3 regions of the Mesorhizobium sp. ESP7-2 genome follow, and region 3 is predicted to be linked to each of the others. Evidence: predicted binding sites of a transcription regulator. Region 3 holds the regulator's gene; each other region holds the start of a gene.
The links. Region 3 encodes PhoB, which activates phosphate uptake and scavenging genes when phosphate is short. Its sites were predicted from a motif close to TGTCATNNANCTGTCAT; they were not measured.
Positions count from the first base shown of each region.

Region 1: LB543_RS00115 (LTA synthase family protein) is a predicted target of PhoB. The motif match lies at 2,247-2,263, and genes of this name have one in related genera.
Region 2: LB543_RS32275 (esterase-like activity of phytase family protein) is a predicted target of PhoB. The motif match lies at 1,699-1,715, and genes of this name have one in related genera.

Region 1 covers NZ_JAIUGQ010000001.1:21,271-26,883, reverse strand. Annotated here, with positions in the region: gene LB543_RS00130 (acyl carrier protein) at 1-77, opposite strand, end outside; gene fabG (3-oxoacyl-[acyl-carrier-protein] reductase) at 289-1,026, opposite strand; gene fabD (ACP S-malonyltransferase) at 1,084-2,025, opposite strand; gene LB543_RS00115 (LTA synthase family protein) at 2,269-4,230, shown strand; gene LB543_RS00110 (pilus assembly protein) at 4,277-5,613, opposite strand, start outside.
Region 2 covers NZ_JAIUGQ010000067.1:3,865-9,477, reverse strand. Annotated here, with positions in the region: gene LB543_RS32275 (esterase-like activity of phytase family protein) at 127-1,584, opposite strand; partial or broken gene LB543_RS32270 (glycine cleavage T C-terminal barrel domain-containing protein) at 1,782-1,976, shown strand; gene LB543_RS32265 (trimethylamine methyltransferase family protein) at 1,990-3,543, shown strand; gene LB543_RS32260 (hypothetical protein) at 3,668-3,982, shown strand; gene LB543_RS32255 (ATP-dependent helicase) at 4,021-5,613, opposite strand, start outside.
Region 3 covers NZ_JAIUGQ010000025.1:31,983-37,595, forward strand. Annotated here, with positions in the region: gene pstC (phosphate ABC transporter permease subunit PstC) at 1-652, shown strand, start outside; gene pstA (phosphate ABC transporter permease PstA) at 656-1,507, shown strand; gene pstB (phosphate ABC transporter ATP-binding protein PstB) at 1,504-2,307, shown strand; gene phoU (phosphate signaling complex protein PhoU) at 2,333-3,040, shown strand; gene phoB (phosphate regulon transcriptional regulator PhoB) at 3,060-3,749, shown strand; partial or broken gene LB543_RS21785 (sugar kinase) at 4,034-4,366, opposite strand; gene LB543_RS21790 (sterol desaturase family protein) at 4,419-5,390, opposite strand; gene LB543_RS21795 (LysR family transcriptional regulator) at 5,503-5,613, shown strand, end outside.

The DNA.
Region 1 (5,613 bases), on a different contig from region 3:
TGCTCCGTCACTTTGTCGGCATCGACGCCAAGGTGTTCGATGACGATCTTCTTGACGCGCTCTGCGGTGTCACTCATTTGGGGCATCCTCGTCTTTTGTTTGTCTGTCTTCGTTAGCGGGCGGAATGCCGCTAATCAAGCTGAAAGATGGTCCTGCCGGTAACGCAACGGCCACGGACCGGTTTTGCCCGAACCGCCGGGTTGCGGGCCGCATTACACGAAAAATAGCCGAGGTCCAAGCCGAAATGGTGGGTTTTCACAGCACAGCGATGACGCTGCCGAACCTCGCTCAGATCATCGCCATGCCGCCATTCACGTGAATGGTCTGCCCGGTTACGTAGGCGGCCTCGTTCGAAGCCAGATAGGCAACGGCGGACGCCACTTCGGCACTGGTGCCCATGCGCTTGGTGGGGATCGCCGCCATGATCGCCTCTTTCTGCTTGTCGTTGAGCTTGTCGGTCATCGCCGATTCGATGAAGCCCGGAGCGACGCAGTTGACGGTGATGTTGCGGGTGGCGATCTCCTGCGCCAGCGATTTGGACAAGCCGATCATTCCGGCCTTGGAGGCGCAGTAGTTCGCCTGGCCAGGATTGCCGGTCACCCCGACCACCGAAGTGATGTTGATGATGCGGCCATGGCGGCGGCGCATCATCGGGTGGGTCAGTTCACGGGTCAGCCGGAAAACGGCGGCGAGATTGACCTCCAGCACCGTATCCCAGTCGGCGTCCGACATGCGCACGAACAGGCCGTCCTTGGTGATGCCGGCATTGTTGACCAGGATGTCGACGCCCTCGAGATCGGCCTCCGCCTTCTGGCCGAGTGCCTTGACCTCGTCGCGGTTCGACAGGTTGGCCGGGAACAGCTTGACCCGGTCGCCCAGTTCGGAGGCCAGCGTCTCCAGTTTCTCGACGCGCGTGCCGTGCAGGCCGACGATCGCGCCCTGTGCATGCAGCACCCTGGCGATCGCCTCGCCGATGCCCCCCGATGCGCCGGTGACAAGCGCCTTGCGGCCGGTCAATTCGAACATTTTTGTCTCCAGGTTGAGAAGAGGGCACCCCATATAGGGATGGTATCAAATGGCGTTTTATGCAAGCGCCGCCAATGCCGCCTCGACCTCGGCCGCGGAACCTACAGAGGCGGTGGCGATGTCGCGGTTGATGCGACGAGCCAGTCCCGAAAGCACCTTGCCGGCGCCGATCTCGTAAAGCGTCGAGACACCGTTGGCGCCGAACCATTCCACAGTTTCGCGCCAACGCACGCGACCGGTCACCTGCTCGACCAGACGCCGGGCGATCTCGTCGGGATCGATCGATGGCTGCACCGATACGTTGGAAAGGACGGGAACGACTGGCGCAGTCTTTGCCACGCCGGCAAGAGCCTCGCGCATGACGTTGGCCGCAGGTGCCATCAGCGCAGAATGGAAGGGCGCCGACACCTGCAGCATCAGCGCCCGTTTGGCGCCCTTTTCGGTGCACAGTTTCGCTGCCAGCTCAACCGCGGCCTTCGCACCTGAGATGACCAGCTGGCCGCCGCCATTGTCGTTGGCGATCTGGCAAATCGAGCCCTTTGCGGCCTCGGCACAGGCAGCTTCGACATCGGCCTGCTCCAACCCGATGATCGCCGCCATGGCGCCTTCGCCGGCCGGCACCGCTGCCTGCATGGCGTTGCCGCGAATGCGCAGCAGACGGGCGGCATCGCCAACAGAAACGAAGCCGGCGGCGGCGAGTGCCGAATATTCGCCCAGCGAGTGGCCGGCGACATAGGCGACCTTGTCGTTCAGCGAGAAACCGCGCGCTTCCAGCGCCCTGATCGCCGCCAACGACACCGCCATCAGCGCCGGCTGCGCGTTGGCCGTCAGCGTCAAGGTCTCTTCGGGACCTTCCCAGATCAGCTTCGACAGGTTTTCGCCGAGCGCGTCGTCGACTTCCTGGAAAATCCTACGTGCCTCGGGAAAAGCATCGGCGAGATCCTTGCCCATGCCGACAGCCTGGCTGCCTTGTCCCGGAAAGGTGAATGCAACGGCCATGCGAGGGCTCCCCAGACTGGTTTTGCTTGCCTGATACTACGAATTTTCCCTGCCTGTGGCGCAAGGCAGCCTGCCAAGTCAAGCCACTTCAGCCCATGCCGAACGCCGTATCCGCGCGCGCGTGCCTGTTCCAAAAGGCTTTTTGGCGATCACACCTGATGAAAACCGCTCACGAATCGTTTGCTGGCTCTTCTTATTTCCGCCACAGGCGCTAGCCTTGCGTGACAATTATATGACAATCGAATGACGTGGGTCGTCTTTGGGTGGGAAGTTAAAGTGGCAAAGAGTTTCAAACGTACCGGCAACGCCGCGCCGCAATTCCTGGAAGACGATCCGTCCACGGGCTATCTGCCGGGCCGGAAATGGCCGGTCGTCCGCTACGGACTGATCAGCCTGGCGATCTCGGCTGTCCTGGTGTTCGCCATCGAACTGATCGTGCGGGGTGATGTCGCCGGCACCGTTTCCTTCTTCCTGCAGCCGCTCAAGCCCGGCTGGACCACCATCGTCGTGTTCGCGCTGATCCTGATCGGCCTCGACGCGGTGCTCGGCCGCAGTCATCAAAGCCTGATGATCGTGGCGCCGCTGACCCTGTCGCTGGCCTTTGTCGGCCACCAGAAATCGCATTATCTCGGCGATCCGCTCTACCCGACCGATTTTCTCTATGCCCGCCAGATCTTCGCCCTGCTGCCGCTCCTTGTGCGCGACCGGCCTATGACCGCGCTCGCCATGGTCGTGGGCATCGTCGCCGGCCTGTCCCTGCTGGTCTACGGCTGGCGGCTTTGGCGCCGCAAGGTTCCGGCCCTCAGCCACAAGGGCCGCCTTGCCCGGCTGACGCTGGCGGTGCCGCTGCTCGCCTTCTTCGTCTCGATCATGGACTATGCCACCTTCTCGTGGACGCGGGACCGGCTGCAGATCATCCCGATCATGTGGGACCAGAAGGAAAACTACGCCTCCAATGGCTTTGCGCTCGCCTTCGCGCTCAACGTGCCGATGGCGCACGTCTCGGCCCCGCCAGGCTATTCCGACAAGGCTATTGCGGCCATTGACCGAACCAATGTGACCGCCTCGGTGCCGGCCCAGAAGCCAGACATCATCGTCGTCATGAGCGAATCCTTCTGGGATCCGACCAAGCTGCCCGGCGTCACCATCACCCCCGATCCGATGCCCAATGTGCGGGCGCTTCGCTCGGGTTCGATGTTCTCGCCTGAATTCGGCGGCATGACCGCCAATATCGAATTCGAGGCGCTGACCGGGTTCTCGAACGCCTTCCTGCCGGCCGGCAGCATCCCCTACCAGCAATATGTGCGCACCCCGACACCGTCGATGGCGACCTTCCTGAAGAGCGAAGGCTATAAGGCGCGCGCCATCCATCCAGGCACCAACTGGTTCTGGAATCGCGGCGCGGTCTATGCCGATTTCGGTTTCAACGACTTCAAATCGGAAGAGACGCTGCCGCCCATGCAAAAGCGCGGACCGCTGGCATCCGACGCCGCGATGACCGACGAAATCATCCGCGAAGCCGATGCCAGCGACGACCCCGTGTTTTTCTTCGCGGTCAGCCTGCAGAACCACGGCCCCTATGAACCGAGACGTTATTCCAACCCGACCCACTCGGTGCAAGCCCCGATCAGCCAGTGGGCGCGTGAGTCGCTGCTCTCCTATGCCGAGGGTTCAGCCGACGCGGACCACGGCCTCGAACGGCTGGTCGAATGGGCCAAGACGCGCGAGCGGCCGACGATTGTCGTCTTTTTCGGCGACCATCTGCCGCCACTTGGACCGGTCTATGTCGAGACCGGCTTCCTGAAGGACAACGTCGCGCCCCGCAGGGAACCGACACCGGAGGCGGCTCTCGAACATCACGCGACACCGCTGATCATCTGGTCGAACCGCTCAGGCCCGGTCGAGAATCTGGGGACGGTGAGCCCTGCCTTCCTCCCCTATCATATCCTCACCGCGGCGGGCATCACCCACCCTTACTACACCGGCTTCCTGGGCGAGATGCGGGAGCGCTATCGCGTTGTCGACCGCAACCTGCTGCTCACGCCGACGGGTGAGGCCACGTCCGACTGGGCGCGACAGCAGGAGATCGACCCGGCGATCCGCGATTTCCGGCTGATCCAGTACGACATGATGTTCGGCAAGCGCCATGCGGCGCCCGACTTCTTCCCCGAGACGGTCGGCAAGGTTGTCGCCCATACGAGCTGAGGGTCTCGATCCCCTCAGTAATGCGCGCGCCCCTCGGTGTCGGCGCTCAATTCGTCAGTTGCAGTTTCGAGAACTTGTTGGCGATCTGCTGAAAGACGTTCGGCAGCTTGGCCGGGTCGTTGACGGCATAATAATCGCTCGGGTCGGAAGCGCAGGCGCTGTAAAGCGTGCGGTTGGCGGGGGTCTCGGATTGCAGCACCAGAGTGTAGATTTGCACTCCCTCGTTCTTCAACTGCGTGCAGACGCTCTTGGTCCAGCCGTCGACATTGCGGGCCGCCGTCGCCTGGTTATCCGACCCGAAGCGGCCACCCGCCAGATAGCCATAGGATGTGTAGTCGGACTTCGTCGGCTGTTCATCACTGGCGCCATAGACGACATTCTCACCGTCGGTGAGCAACAGCACGATCTTGCTGATGCCAGGCGTCTTGAACGGCGCACCGCCGGTATAGGGCGCGCCGGGCGAGAGCACCCGCATGCCCCAGGACAGCCCTTCCGACACATTGGTGCCCGAACCATTCCACTCGGTCATCTGGCTTGCCGCCTTGCGCAGCTTGTCGAAATCGTCGGTCAAGGGAACGACAGGGGTAGGGCAGGAACGGTTGGGACCAACGGTGATCGCGGAACCGGTCTCGGTTATGAGTTCCTTAACGGGCGCTACATATTTCGCGACCTCTTCCTTGGTGGATTTGTCGGGATCGCTGTCGAGGCCACTGAAGTCGATGCCGAGCCGGTTGTTGCCTTTCTGTTTGTCCAGCTTGACCGTGTCGCCGGTGTCGGCGAGATAAGAATTGTTGTAGTATTTTGCCTGATTGCCGTAGGAGCTGGACGGCATCTGCGCATCTCCCGGATCATCCGGCGCGAAATAGGGAACGAACAGCGTGTCGGGCTTGGCCGGGTCGGGCGGCGTGTCGGAAATGTTATAGGCGCCGGCCCGCGCCTCCACGCAGCCCTTCCATCCCGTGCCGTTCCATCCGGACTCGGCCCATCCGGTGTCCTTCAGCTGCTTGAACAGCGCCATGTGGTTCGGGCGCTTGCCGTCGATGACGGGGAAATTGATGCCGTTGGTCGAGGATTTGCCGTCCATGTCGATCCAGGACGGGTCGAACCCGTCGCCGTTGACGTTCACGGCCGTGACGAAGGGAACCAGCGAAGCACGGACCTGGCGCGTCGGCGATTTTGTCGATTCGAGAGTGTCGAGCAATGATTTGGTCGCGGCCCTGAGCGCCGTCATGCGGGCGCCGGCCATCGAGCCGGTATTGTCCAGCACCAGCACGACTTCGAGCTGGTTGTTCGATTCGACCGCCGACGCATCGACCACGATGTGCTTGCTCTGGCCGAACAGGAAAGCGAAGTTCAGATTGACGTCGGCCGAGGCGACCGCCT
Region 2 (5,613 bases), on a different contig from region 3:
GGTCATCGAGCAGGACGGCCGAGCCAATCGATGCGGGCGTGCCAAAGGATGCGGAGTTCTTGAAGCAAGCCTTCACAACCTGCACAAGCGGGCACGCCAGGCGCGCGCCCGCTTGTGCAGTGATCGTTACTTCTTGCCGAGGCCGGGCAGCGTGACCTGATAGACCAGGAACATGGTGTCGACATCGGCGCCGTCATCGGCCTTGTAGGGCGCGCCGACCTGGAAGCCGTCCTGGGCGAGGAAGTCATTGTCGTTGGCGACGAATAGGAAATAGTCGTCGGGCAGCTTCGGGTCGAGGACGCTGGCAACCGACATCGCTTCCCACTTTTCCGAAAGCTCGTTGCGGTCCTTCGCCCCACCATTGTGCAGGCCGAAGCGGCCAAGCTGCGCGGCGTCGTTTATATCGATGAACGGCGTCAGCTTGGCCGGCGTCACCGAGGGATCAAGCACGCCCTTGGGCGCCACCGGCTTGTCGGCCGCGTCGAAGGGGCCGCCCGCGATGTCGGTCGCGCCGGACACGTCGACGATGTTGATCTGGCGGTAGAGCGAAGCGTCACCCTTCTTCAGGCCCTGGCCGTTGCCGCTGTCGCGCGCCAGCATCAGGAAGGACGTGTCCGAAAGCGCCATGATCTCGCTCTGCGCAGCGACCTTGGTCTTGCCCTTGGCATCCCTAAACACCGGCAGCGGCACGACATATTCATGCGCGAGCTTCAGATGGGCGAGGTCGGAGGCATCGTAGACCAGCGCCCGGGTGTTCTGCCGCGTCGCTGGGGAATCGCCGCCGTCCTGCCTCGGCGCCGACTGCAGCACGGCGATCAGGAATTTGCCGTCCGGCGTCATCGCCATGCCTTCGAGGCCCTGGTTGTTCTGGCGGCCGGTGTCGGGATCCTTCGGATCAGGGTCGGCGGCACCCGGGCCGGGATTGTCGGAGGAGAAGTTCGGCGCTCCCTTGCGCATCGGCACAAGGGCCGCCGGCGGCTGGGTCGCCGACATCAGGCGGCCTTGCGCGGAGAACCTGTAGATGTTGGGGCCGTACTCGTCGGAGATGAACATCGAACCGTCGGGCAGCCGCGCGATGGCCTCGTTGTCGAGAGCGAGCTTGCCGTTGGTGGCGACGGGCAGCATCGGCATGTCGCCGGCCGCGGCGCGTACATCCGACAATGGATCGAGGCCGGTGGCATCGACGCCCTTGTCATCGGTGAGCAGTATCGTGTCGGCAAGCGTCGCCTTGACGCCCGTCTGCTCCTGGCCGGCGTCGGGCGCGACAGGCGTGAATTCGATGCCGACGGCGTTGAGGCGCGGGCGATAGTCGGTGGTGCCGCCGACGTTGTAGCCACGGTCGGGCAGGAGCCAGAGCGACCCCTTGTAGGTACCCGCTTCATGCGTCCAGCCTGATGTGTCGATCGCCATGCCGGAGGCGGAGCCAAAGGTCTCGCCGAACTTATCGCGCTGGTCGGCCGGCATGCGGCCGACGCCGACCAGGCCCTTGTTGATGTAAGCCACGCCGTCGGCAAGCGCCGGGGTGAGGGCGGAGAACAAGGCCAGCGCGACGCCGAGCGAGGCGGTTCGGTGCGGGTGTTTCATGGACAATCCTCTTTGTGACGAAGCATGCCGGAGCGGCCGAAGGACAAAAACGGAAAGAGGTGTCGCATCGACGGTGCCGCGCGTGCCTCCCCGAAAGCGATCTAAGGCGTGAACATGATGCTTGCGTGACAGTGCGCGATGCCGGTCCGCCAGCGTACTAGGGTGCCGCTTCGAACTCACCAGGAAGGAATCCTTGAGGCCGCCGCGTCGGCTTCGTCACCTCGGGCGGATTTGGCTACACGATCGGCAAGAGCGTCGCGCTGGCGTTGGTGGACGACGATTTCGCCGGGGAGGGGACGGCGCTTTACGTGCACATTGTCGGCGTCGAGCGGACTGCGCGGGTCATCGCGGCCTCGCCCTATGATCCCCAGGGCAAGGCGATGCGGCAATGAGGAGGAGTTTCTGATGATCAATGACGCTGCACGAGACAGCAGGCGCGAACGCCGGCGCGGACGCATGGGCGAGGCCGGCAGCGAATCAAGCCGCAAGCCCAATTACCGGTCGCTGAAGAACCCGTTCCTGCCGCAGCCGATCTTTTCCGACGACCAGGTGGCGTCGATCCACGACACGGCGCTGGGCGTGCTGGAGGAGCTCGGCATCAAGGTGCTGTTGCCGCAGGCGCGCGAGGTGCTCGCCCGCGCCGGCGCCCTGGTCGATCCCGACACCGACATGGTGCGCATCGGCCGCGACATGGTGCTGGCCGCACTTGCCTCTGCGCCACGATCGATCCACGCCAATGCGGGCGCGCGTGCTCGCGATCTGTCGCTCGAACTGGGCTCGATGACGTTCCTGGCGGGCTCCGGCGCGCCCAACGTCACCGATCTCGACCGCGGCCGGCGGCCCGGAACGCTGGCCGCCTTCGAGGAGCTCATGAAGCTGGTGCAACATTTCGATGTGTTGCACATGCTGGGGCCGTGCATCGAGCCGCAGGACATCGACAATCGCTTCCGCCACTATGCCGTCAACCGGGCGCAGCTGACGCTCTCCGACAAATTCCCGTTCGTGTTCGCACGCGGTACGCCGCAGGTCGATGACAGTTTCGAGATGATCAGGCTGGCCCGCGGGCTGTCCGAAGACGAGTTCCGCACGGGCGCGCATTGCTACACCGTCATCAACACCAACTCGCCGCGCCAGCTCGATATTCCGATGGCGCAAGGCATCATCGATTTCGCCAAGGCGGGCCAGGTCCTGATCATCACGCCGTTCTGTCTGGCCGGTGCGATGGCGCCGATCACGGTGGCCGGCGCCCTGACGCTGCAGCATGCCGAAGCGCTGGCCGGGCTGACGCTGGCGCAGATCGTGCGGCCGGGCGCGCCGGTGGTCTACGGTTCCTTCTCCTCCAATGTCGACATGAAATCCGGAGCACCCGCCTTCGGCACGCCGGAGCACGTCAAAGCCACGCTCGGTGCAGGCCAGTTGGCGCGCTTCACCGGTCTGCCCTGGCGCTCGGGCGGCGGCAGCGCTGCCAACATTTCGGACGCGCAGGCCGCGCACGAGACGCAGTTCGCGCTGTGGGGCTCGGTGCTGTCGGGCGCCACAGTCTGCATCCATGCCGCCGGCTGGCTGGAAGGGGGCTTGAGTGTTTCCCTGGAAAAGCTGGTCACCGACATCGAGGCGCTGCAGACGGTGGCGGAACTTTGTGTCGCAACTCCCGGCGACGACGACGCAATAGGCTTCGAGGCGATCGCCGAAGTGCAGCCGGGCGGCCACTTCTTCTCGGCCGGCCACACCATGGGGCGCTACCGCACCGCATTCTACGAGCCGCTGGTGGCCGACTGGTCGAATTTCGGCAACTGGACGCAAAGCGGCTCGAAGAACGCGACCGAACGCGCCACCGGCATCTGGAAGCGCATCCTTGCCGATTTCGAGCCGCCGGCAGCGGCCGCCGCCACGTCAGGCGTGCTCGACGCATTCATCGCGCGGCGCACGCAAGAGGGCGGTGCGGCGCCGGTGTCGTAAAGTAGCCTGCCTACTCGCCGTTCCAGAATTGTGGCCGCGATCCCGGAACCCGCGGCGCGTCCCACGCATTCATGGAAGCGGGCCAATGCCTGGCTCCATTCGCGAGCCGTCGAGGGAGGACGACATGGGTTTCGACCAGTATCACGAACCGCCGGAAGAACTGTCGCAGGAAGTGCGGACCTTTGCCCGCATGATCACCTCGCTGATCGAGGAGGCAGAAGCGATCGGCTGGTACGAACAGCGCATGTCGGTGGAGAAGGATCCGCAGGCCAAGGCGATCATGAAGAATGCGCAGAGCGAAGAGTTCAAGCATTTCGGCATGGACCTCGAATTCCTGCTGCGCCAGAAGACGGACTGGCGCGTGGAACTAAAGGAAATCCTGTTTACGACAGGGGATATCGTGAAGGCCGGGGAAAAGGGCGAGAAGAAGGTGGATTGAGGCGGAAAGCCAGCTTTGCGAGGCCAGCCGCATTCAACTCACACCGCCGCGACAAACCCGTCCAGCACGCGCTTCTGGCCGGCCTTGTCGAAGTCGATCGTCAGCTTGTTGCCTTCGATGGCCGCGATGTTGCCGTTGCCGAATTTCTGGTGGAAGACGCGGTCGCCGACGTTGAAGGCCGACGGCGTGTCGGAGACGGATTTGGCGACCAGTTCGCCGTCGATGGTGCGGCCCTTGACGCTGGTGCGGCCGGCGCCGTAGCCGGAGTCTGTTTCGCCATAGCCGATGCGTTCGACCTGATGGCCCGAGCGCGTGCCCCAGTTGCGGTCGGTCGCCTCGGTGCGGTTGGCCTGTGCGCGCTGCCAGCCCGGCGTGGAATAGGTGTTCGAGAAGGCGCCGGATTTTTCCGTGTTGGCACCAACATTGTCGAAGCGCGAGGCACCGTACGGGTTCTGTCTTCCTGCCCCTTGGCCGCCGCCACGGCCGGACGCGAACGAGCCGCCGCCATAGGGATTGCCGTAGCCGCCATAGGAGTTGCCGGCTTCGGCGACCTCGACATGGGCTTCCGGCAGTTCCTCGAGGAAGCGCGACGGGATGGTCGATTGCCACAGGCCGTGGATGAGGCGGTTAGAGACGAACCAGATATGCAGGTTCTTCTTGGCCCGCGTCAGGCCGACATAGGCAAGGCGACGCTCTTCCTCCAGGCCTGAGCGGCCGCCTTCGTCCAGCGCGCGCTGATGGGGAAAGAGGCCTTCCTCCCAGCCGGGCAGGAAAACGGTCTCGAATTCGAGGCCCTTGGCAGAATGCAGCGTCATGATCGAGACGGCGTCTTGTCCGGCGTTCTGCTCGGCATCCATGACCAGCGCGACATGTTCGAGGAAGGAGCGCAGCGACTCGTACTGCTCCATCGAACGGATCAATTCCTTCAGGTTCTCCAGCCGGCCGGGCGCCTCGACCGAACGGTCGTTCTTCCACATGTCGGTGTAGCCGCTCTCTTCGAGAATGGTCTCGGCGAGCTCGGTGTGCGGCGTCGTTTCCAGCGCCTTCTGCCAGCGTTCAAAATTGGCCGCCACCTCGCGCAAGGCGGCGCGAGGCTTCGGCTTCAGCTCGTCGCTTTCGGCGAGATTGCCGGCGGCTTCCAGCATGGGGATGCGCAGGGCGCGGGCCGTGTCGTGGATCTGGCGGATGGTGGCTTCGCCCAGGCCGCGCTTCGGCACGTTGACGATGCGCTCGAAGGCGAGGTCGTCGGCGCCTTGCGCGACGACGCGGAAGAAGGCCATCGCGTCGCGGATTTCCATGCGCTCGTAGAAACGCGGGCCGCCGATGACGCGGTAGTTGAGGCCGAGCGTGGTGAAGCGCTCCTCGAAGGCGCGCATCTGGAAGGACGCGCGGACGAGGATCGCCATGTCGTTCAAATTATGCTTCTGGCGCTGGTAGGCCTCGATGGTCTCGCCGATGGCGCGGGCTTCCTCCTCCGAATCCCAGGCGGCATGCACGTTGACCTTGCCGTCTTCCGGATCGTTGCGGTCGGTGAACAGCGTCTTGCCGAAACGGCCCTCATTGTAGGCGATGAGGTGGGAAGCGGCGCCCAATATGTGCGCGGTCGAGCGGTAATTGCGCTCCAGCCGGAT
Region 3 (5,613 bases):
CGAGCTTTGCCCGCGCCCCCTTCGGCGCCCAATCGGCATGGCGGTGGAATTGCTGGCCGGCATTCCTTCGATCATCTATGGTATCTGGGGCCTGTTCGTCCTGGCGCCGTTCCTGCAGACGACAGTGCAGCCCTTCACCATCAGCGTTTTCCATGGCATTCCCGGCCTTGGCAGCCTGTTTGCCGGTCCGCCCTACGGCATCGGCCTGCTGACCTCGTCGCTGATCCTCGCCATCATGGTGCTGCCCTTCATCACTTCGATCACCAAGGACGTGTTCGACACGGTGCCGCCGGTGCTGAAGGAGTCCGCCTACGGCATTGGCTGCACGACCTGGGAAGTGACACGTCGCGTCGTCATCCCTTACACCCGAATCGGCATCATGGGCGGCGTCATGCTCGGCCTTGGCCGCGCGCTTGGCGAAACCATGGCGGTGACGTTCGTGATCGGCAACGCGCACCGCATCTCGACCTCGCTGTTCGCGCCGGCAACGACAATCTCCGCGACCATCGCCAATGAATTCACCGAAGCCGTTGGCGACCTCTACACGTCCTCGCTGGTGGCGCTCGGCCTGATCCTGTTCGTCATCACCTTCCTCATCCTTGCGATCGCACGCTACATGCTGATGCGCATCGACGCCCGCACCGGAGCCTGACCGATGTCGACAGCCTCGTCGCTTCACAGCCGCCGCAAGGCCAGAAACTCGGTGATGATGACGCTGTGCGTCGCCGCCGCGGGCATCGGGCTTGCCTGGCTGGCACTGATCCTCGGCGCGTTGATCTACAAAGGCGCGGCCGGGCTCTCGCTTGATGTGTTCACGCAGATGACGCCGCCGCCCGGCGATGCCGGCGGCCTGCTGAACGCTATCTATGGCAGCGTGGTGATGACGGTCATCGCCGTTATCGTCGGCACGCCAATCGGTGTTCTGGCCGGCACCTACATGGCCGAATACGGCCGCTTCTCGAAACTCACCACCGTGGTGCGCTTCATCAACGACATCCTGCTGTCGGCGCCGTCGATCATCATCGGCCTGTTCGTCTACGAATTGATGGTGCGGCCGATGGGGCATTTCTCGGCGATCGCCGGCGCCGTCGCGCTGGCCATCCTGGTCATCCCTGTGGTCGTGCGCACCACCGAGGACATGCTCAACCTGGTGCCGAACGCCTTGCGCGAAGCCGGCACCGCGATCGGCGCGCCGCGCTGGGTGGTCATCAAATCAGTGGCTTACCGTGCCGCACTTTCCGGCATCGTCACCGGCATATTGCTGTCGATCGCCCGCATCTCCGGCGAGACGGCGCCGCTGCTCTTCACCGCGCTGAACAACCAGTTCTGGTCGAGCAATCTCAACGCGCCGATGGCCAGCCTGCCGGTCACCATCTTCCAGTTCGCTCTCAGCCCCTATGAGGAATGGCAGCAGCTGGCCTGGACCGGCGCACTCATAATCACATTGACGGTTCTCGCGCTCAGCATCTTTGCGCGCAGCCTGACCGGACGCAGAGAGGACAAATGAGCCAGATGTTGTCTCCAGACATGACGATTGCCACCGAGGCAGCCGCCAAGGCGAAGATCGAGGTCAAGAACCTCAATTTCTACTACGGCCAGTCGAAGGCGCTGAAGGACATCACGTTGTCGCTGCCCGAGCGCAGCGTGACGGCCTTCATCGGACCGTCGGGTTGCGGAAAGTCGACGCTGCTGCGCGTCTTCAACCGCATCTACGAGCTCTACCCCAAGCAGACCGCCGAGGGTCAGGTGCTGCTCGACGGCCAAAACGTTCTCGACCGCTCGCAGGATCTCAACCTGCTGCGCACCAAGATCGGCATGGTATTCCAGAAGCCGACGCCATTCCCGATGTCGATCTATGAGAACATCGCCTTCGGCGTCAGGCTCTATGAGAAGATCAGCAAGGCCGAGATGGACGGCCGTGTCGAACAGGCGCTGAAGCGCGCGGCACTGTGGACCGAGGTCAAGGACAAGCTGAACGCCAGCGGCCTCAGCCTGTCGGGCGGCCAGCAGCAGCGGCTTTGCATCGCCCGCACCGTGGCGGTGAAGCCGGAAGTCATCCTGCTCGACGAGCCGGCCTCGGCGCTCGACCCATTGTCCACCGCCAAGATCGAGGAACTGATCGACGAGTTGCAGGCCGACTACACGATCGTCATCGTCACCCACAACATGCAGCAGGCCGCGCGCGTCTCGAAGCAGACGGCTTTCATGTATCTGGGCGAACTGGTCGAATTCGACAAGACCGAGAAGATCTTCACGTCGCCTCGCGAGAAGCGCACGCAGGACTACATCACCGGCCGTTTCGGCTGATCTCACGCATACGAGGACCAGGATCATGGCCGAACACACAGTCGCAGCCTTCGACGAGGATCTCGGACAGATCAGCAGGCTGATCAGCGACATGGGCGATCTCGCCGGCACGATGGTCGGTGGCGCCACCAAGGCGCTGCTGAATTCGGACAACGCGCTGGCACAGCGCGTCGTCTCCGACGACGCCATCATGGACGCGCGCCAGCGCGAACTCGACGACCGCGCCATCACCCTGATCGCCAAGCGCCAGCCGATGGCCGACGATCTGCGCCATGTCGTCGGCTCGATCCGCATGGCGGGCGATCTCGAGCGCATCGGCGACCTTGCCAAGAACATCGCCAAGCGCGTCGGCTCCGTCGGCCTCACCGCCACGCCGCGCGACCTGTCGCACTCGATCGACTCCATGGCGCAGCTGGTGCTGATCCAGGTGCAGGGCATGGTCGAGGAATATGCGGCCGGCGATGCCGCCGCACTCGCCAAGCTCAGGAACGACGACGAACGCATCGACGTCAAATACACCTCGGTGTTCCGCGAACTCCTGACCTACATGATGGAGGATCCGCGCAACATCACGGCTTGCACGCATCTCTTGTTCTGCGCCAAGAACCTCGAACGCATCGGCGACCATGTGACCAACATCGCCGAGAATGCGTATTATGTGCTGACCGGCACGCAACTGCCCGCCAACCGTCCGAAGCAGGACGAGACGGCGATGTCGGTGCCGGCGGCTTGACGGCAGGGATGATCAATCGATGATCGCGCCACGCATCATGGTGGTGGAGGATGAGGAGCCGCTCGGCGTGCTCCTCCGCTACAATCTGGAATCGGAAGGTTACCAGGTCGAGGTGGTGACACGCGGCGACGAAGCCGAGATCCGCCTCCAGGAGAACGTGCCCGACCTCCTGGTGCTCGACTGGATGGTGCCGGCGGTTTCCGGCATCGAGCTCTGTCGGCGCCTGCGAATGCGGCCCGAGACCGAGAGGCTGCCGATCATCATGCTGACGGCGCGCGGCGAGGAGAGCGACCGCGTGCGCGGCCTTTCGACCGGTGCCGACGATTATCTGGTCAAGCCGTTCTCGACGCCGGAATTCATGGCCCGGGTCAAGGCGCTGCTGCGCCGCGCCAAGCCGGAAGTGCTGTCCAGCGTGCTCAAGGTCGGCGACATCGTGCTCGACCGCGAATCGCACCGGGTCTATCGCAAGAAGAGCGAGATCCGGCTCGGACCGACCGAGTTCCGGCTGTTGGAATTCATGATGCGCCATCCCGGCCGGGTGTTCTCGCGCAGCCAGCTGCTCGACAATGTCTGGGGCGAGACGATCTACATCGACGAGCGCACCGTGGACGTGCATGTCGGTCGGCTGCGCAAGGCGGTCAACAATGGCCGCATGCCGGACGTCATCCGCACCATCCGCGGCGCGGGCTACGCGATCCGCGAGGATTAAAGCGCCGCTCAGCCAGCGCGAGTGCAGCGAAACATGCCTCGCCTCGCGGAAATGGCCATTCAACTCGCTGTGCCGTTGCCATGTCGAGCGTGCTGTCGGGTTTGCGCATCTGAACCGGTGTCGAACTTTCCACTCCCCCCAGCGTCGGCGTCACACCGATCGCACGGCATGGGTGTCACTGTCATCGAAGCCGTCAATAGCTTGGGACGCCCAGTCAAGCAGTTGGGACGCGCAGTCATGGCGTCCGGCCATGCGTTTCCCGGAGTGCAAGGCGTTGCGCGGTTTCAGGCAACGCTCTTCCCGGCACTCCCTCTCACTTGCACGCTCAGCGCGAAAATCTCCTGGTCGACGAAAGTCAATGCGCGCATGGCGCAGCCTTCGCGAATGAGCGGCAGCTCGTTCGGCTCGGTGTCGAAGGAAATCGATTCCGAATGCTGGCCGCCGGCGGTCTGGGCGATGGCCTCGCGCAACGCCGGCTCGATCAGGTCGAAGGCGGCGGCGCTGACGCCGACCATGGCGACCGGTGCGGGATCGATCAGCGCGAACAGGCTGCCCAGCCCATAACCCAGCGCCTCGCCGGCCTTGCGGTAAAGAGATCGGGGGCTAGGGCGGTCTGCGGCGTAAACCTGCCTGAGGACTTATATCACGTGCCCCTTCCGCCGGCGTGACCTATAGCCGGCGCCGCGCGGCAAGACGCGCCTTCATCCGTGCCTTTGCCGATTCAGTGCCATCGTGGAAGGTGTCGAACCACTTGTCCCATGGCACTTCCAGCGTGCCGTAGTTCACCTCAAAGTAGCGATGATGAAGCTGGTGGTGGAAGGTGCCCAGGTCGACGCGCTTGCGCCCGGCCAGCCAGAGCCCTTCGAACCCGGTATGGGTGGTAATGGCGTAAAGGCCATAGAACATCAGGTGGCAGATAAGATGCACCGGGCTGGACGGAACAACGAAATGGACCAGCGCGGTTCCGAAATAGAAAATGTGTTCAACCGGGTGCATCGCAAGGCCCGACCACGGCCCCACATCAATATTGCGGTGATGCAGCGCGTGGATGCGGTAAAGGAGCTTCGTATGGAGCAGCCGGTGAATCCAGTAGAAGTAGAAACTCTCCCAGATCGGGATCAACAGGAAGAGGCCGACGAACCAGACCGGGTGGCCGGACCATGTTAGAGTCGGCGCATAGCCATTGGCCATCGCCCACCAGACCAGCGCCTCGTATGCCGACCAGATCGTTACGCCCGAAGCCAGCGACCAGAACACGTTGTCGGCCAGTTGGCTGTCGAAACTGAAGGCGCGCCCCTTGCGCGGGTAGGGGCGCGGATCAAACTTCTTGTCGGTGCCCTGCAACTGGTGGCGGTGAAAAACAAGATGCAGCCCCTGCGCTACAACTACCGTCAGGCCGAAGTTTCGTAGCCAGATCAACACGATCCATAGCCCGGGCTCCTTCGCCTGGGCAAGCGTGGGGCTGGCCAAGGCATAAGCCGCGAAGGCCAGCCCCACGATGACGAGATTGATTGAGACAGGCAGCCAGCTTCCGACATACCAGCGAAAGATCGCTGCGAGGTTCAGCGGCCAGCGCCAGACCGGCGCAATCTCAATGGGCAGGCTGTCGGGGACGTGGTTCCATTCCTTCCGGTCTGACATCGATGTCGCTCTTTTCCGGCCGTGGTTCATGCGCAGGGTATTGCTCGGAAATTGACAACACAAAGAATATCTTTTCAGGTATTGGGGTCATTTTAATTGACGGTAAGATCTCATGAAAACACCGCACCCGACCTGGCTGCTCGCCTTCGAGGCGGCGGCGCGGTATGGCAGTTTCACCGCCGCGGCCGCTGAGCTGAACCTGACCGCAGCGGCCGTCAGCCAG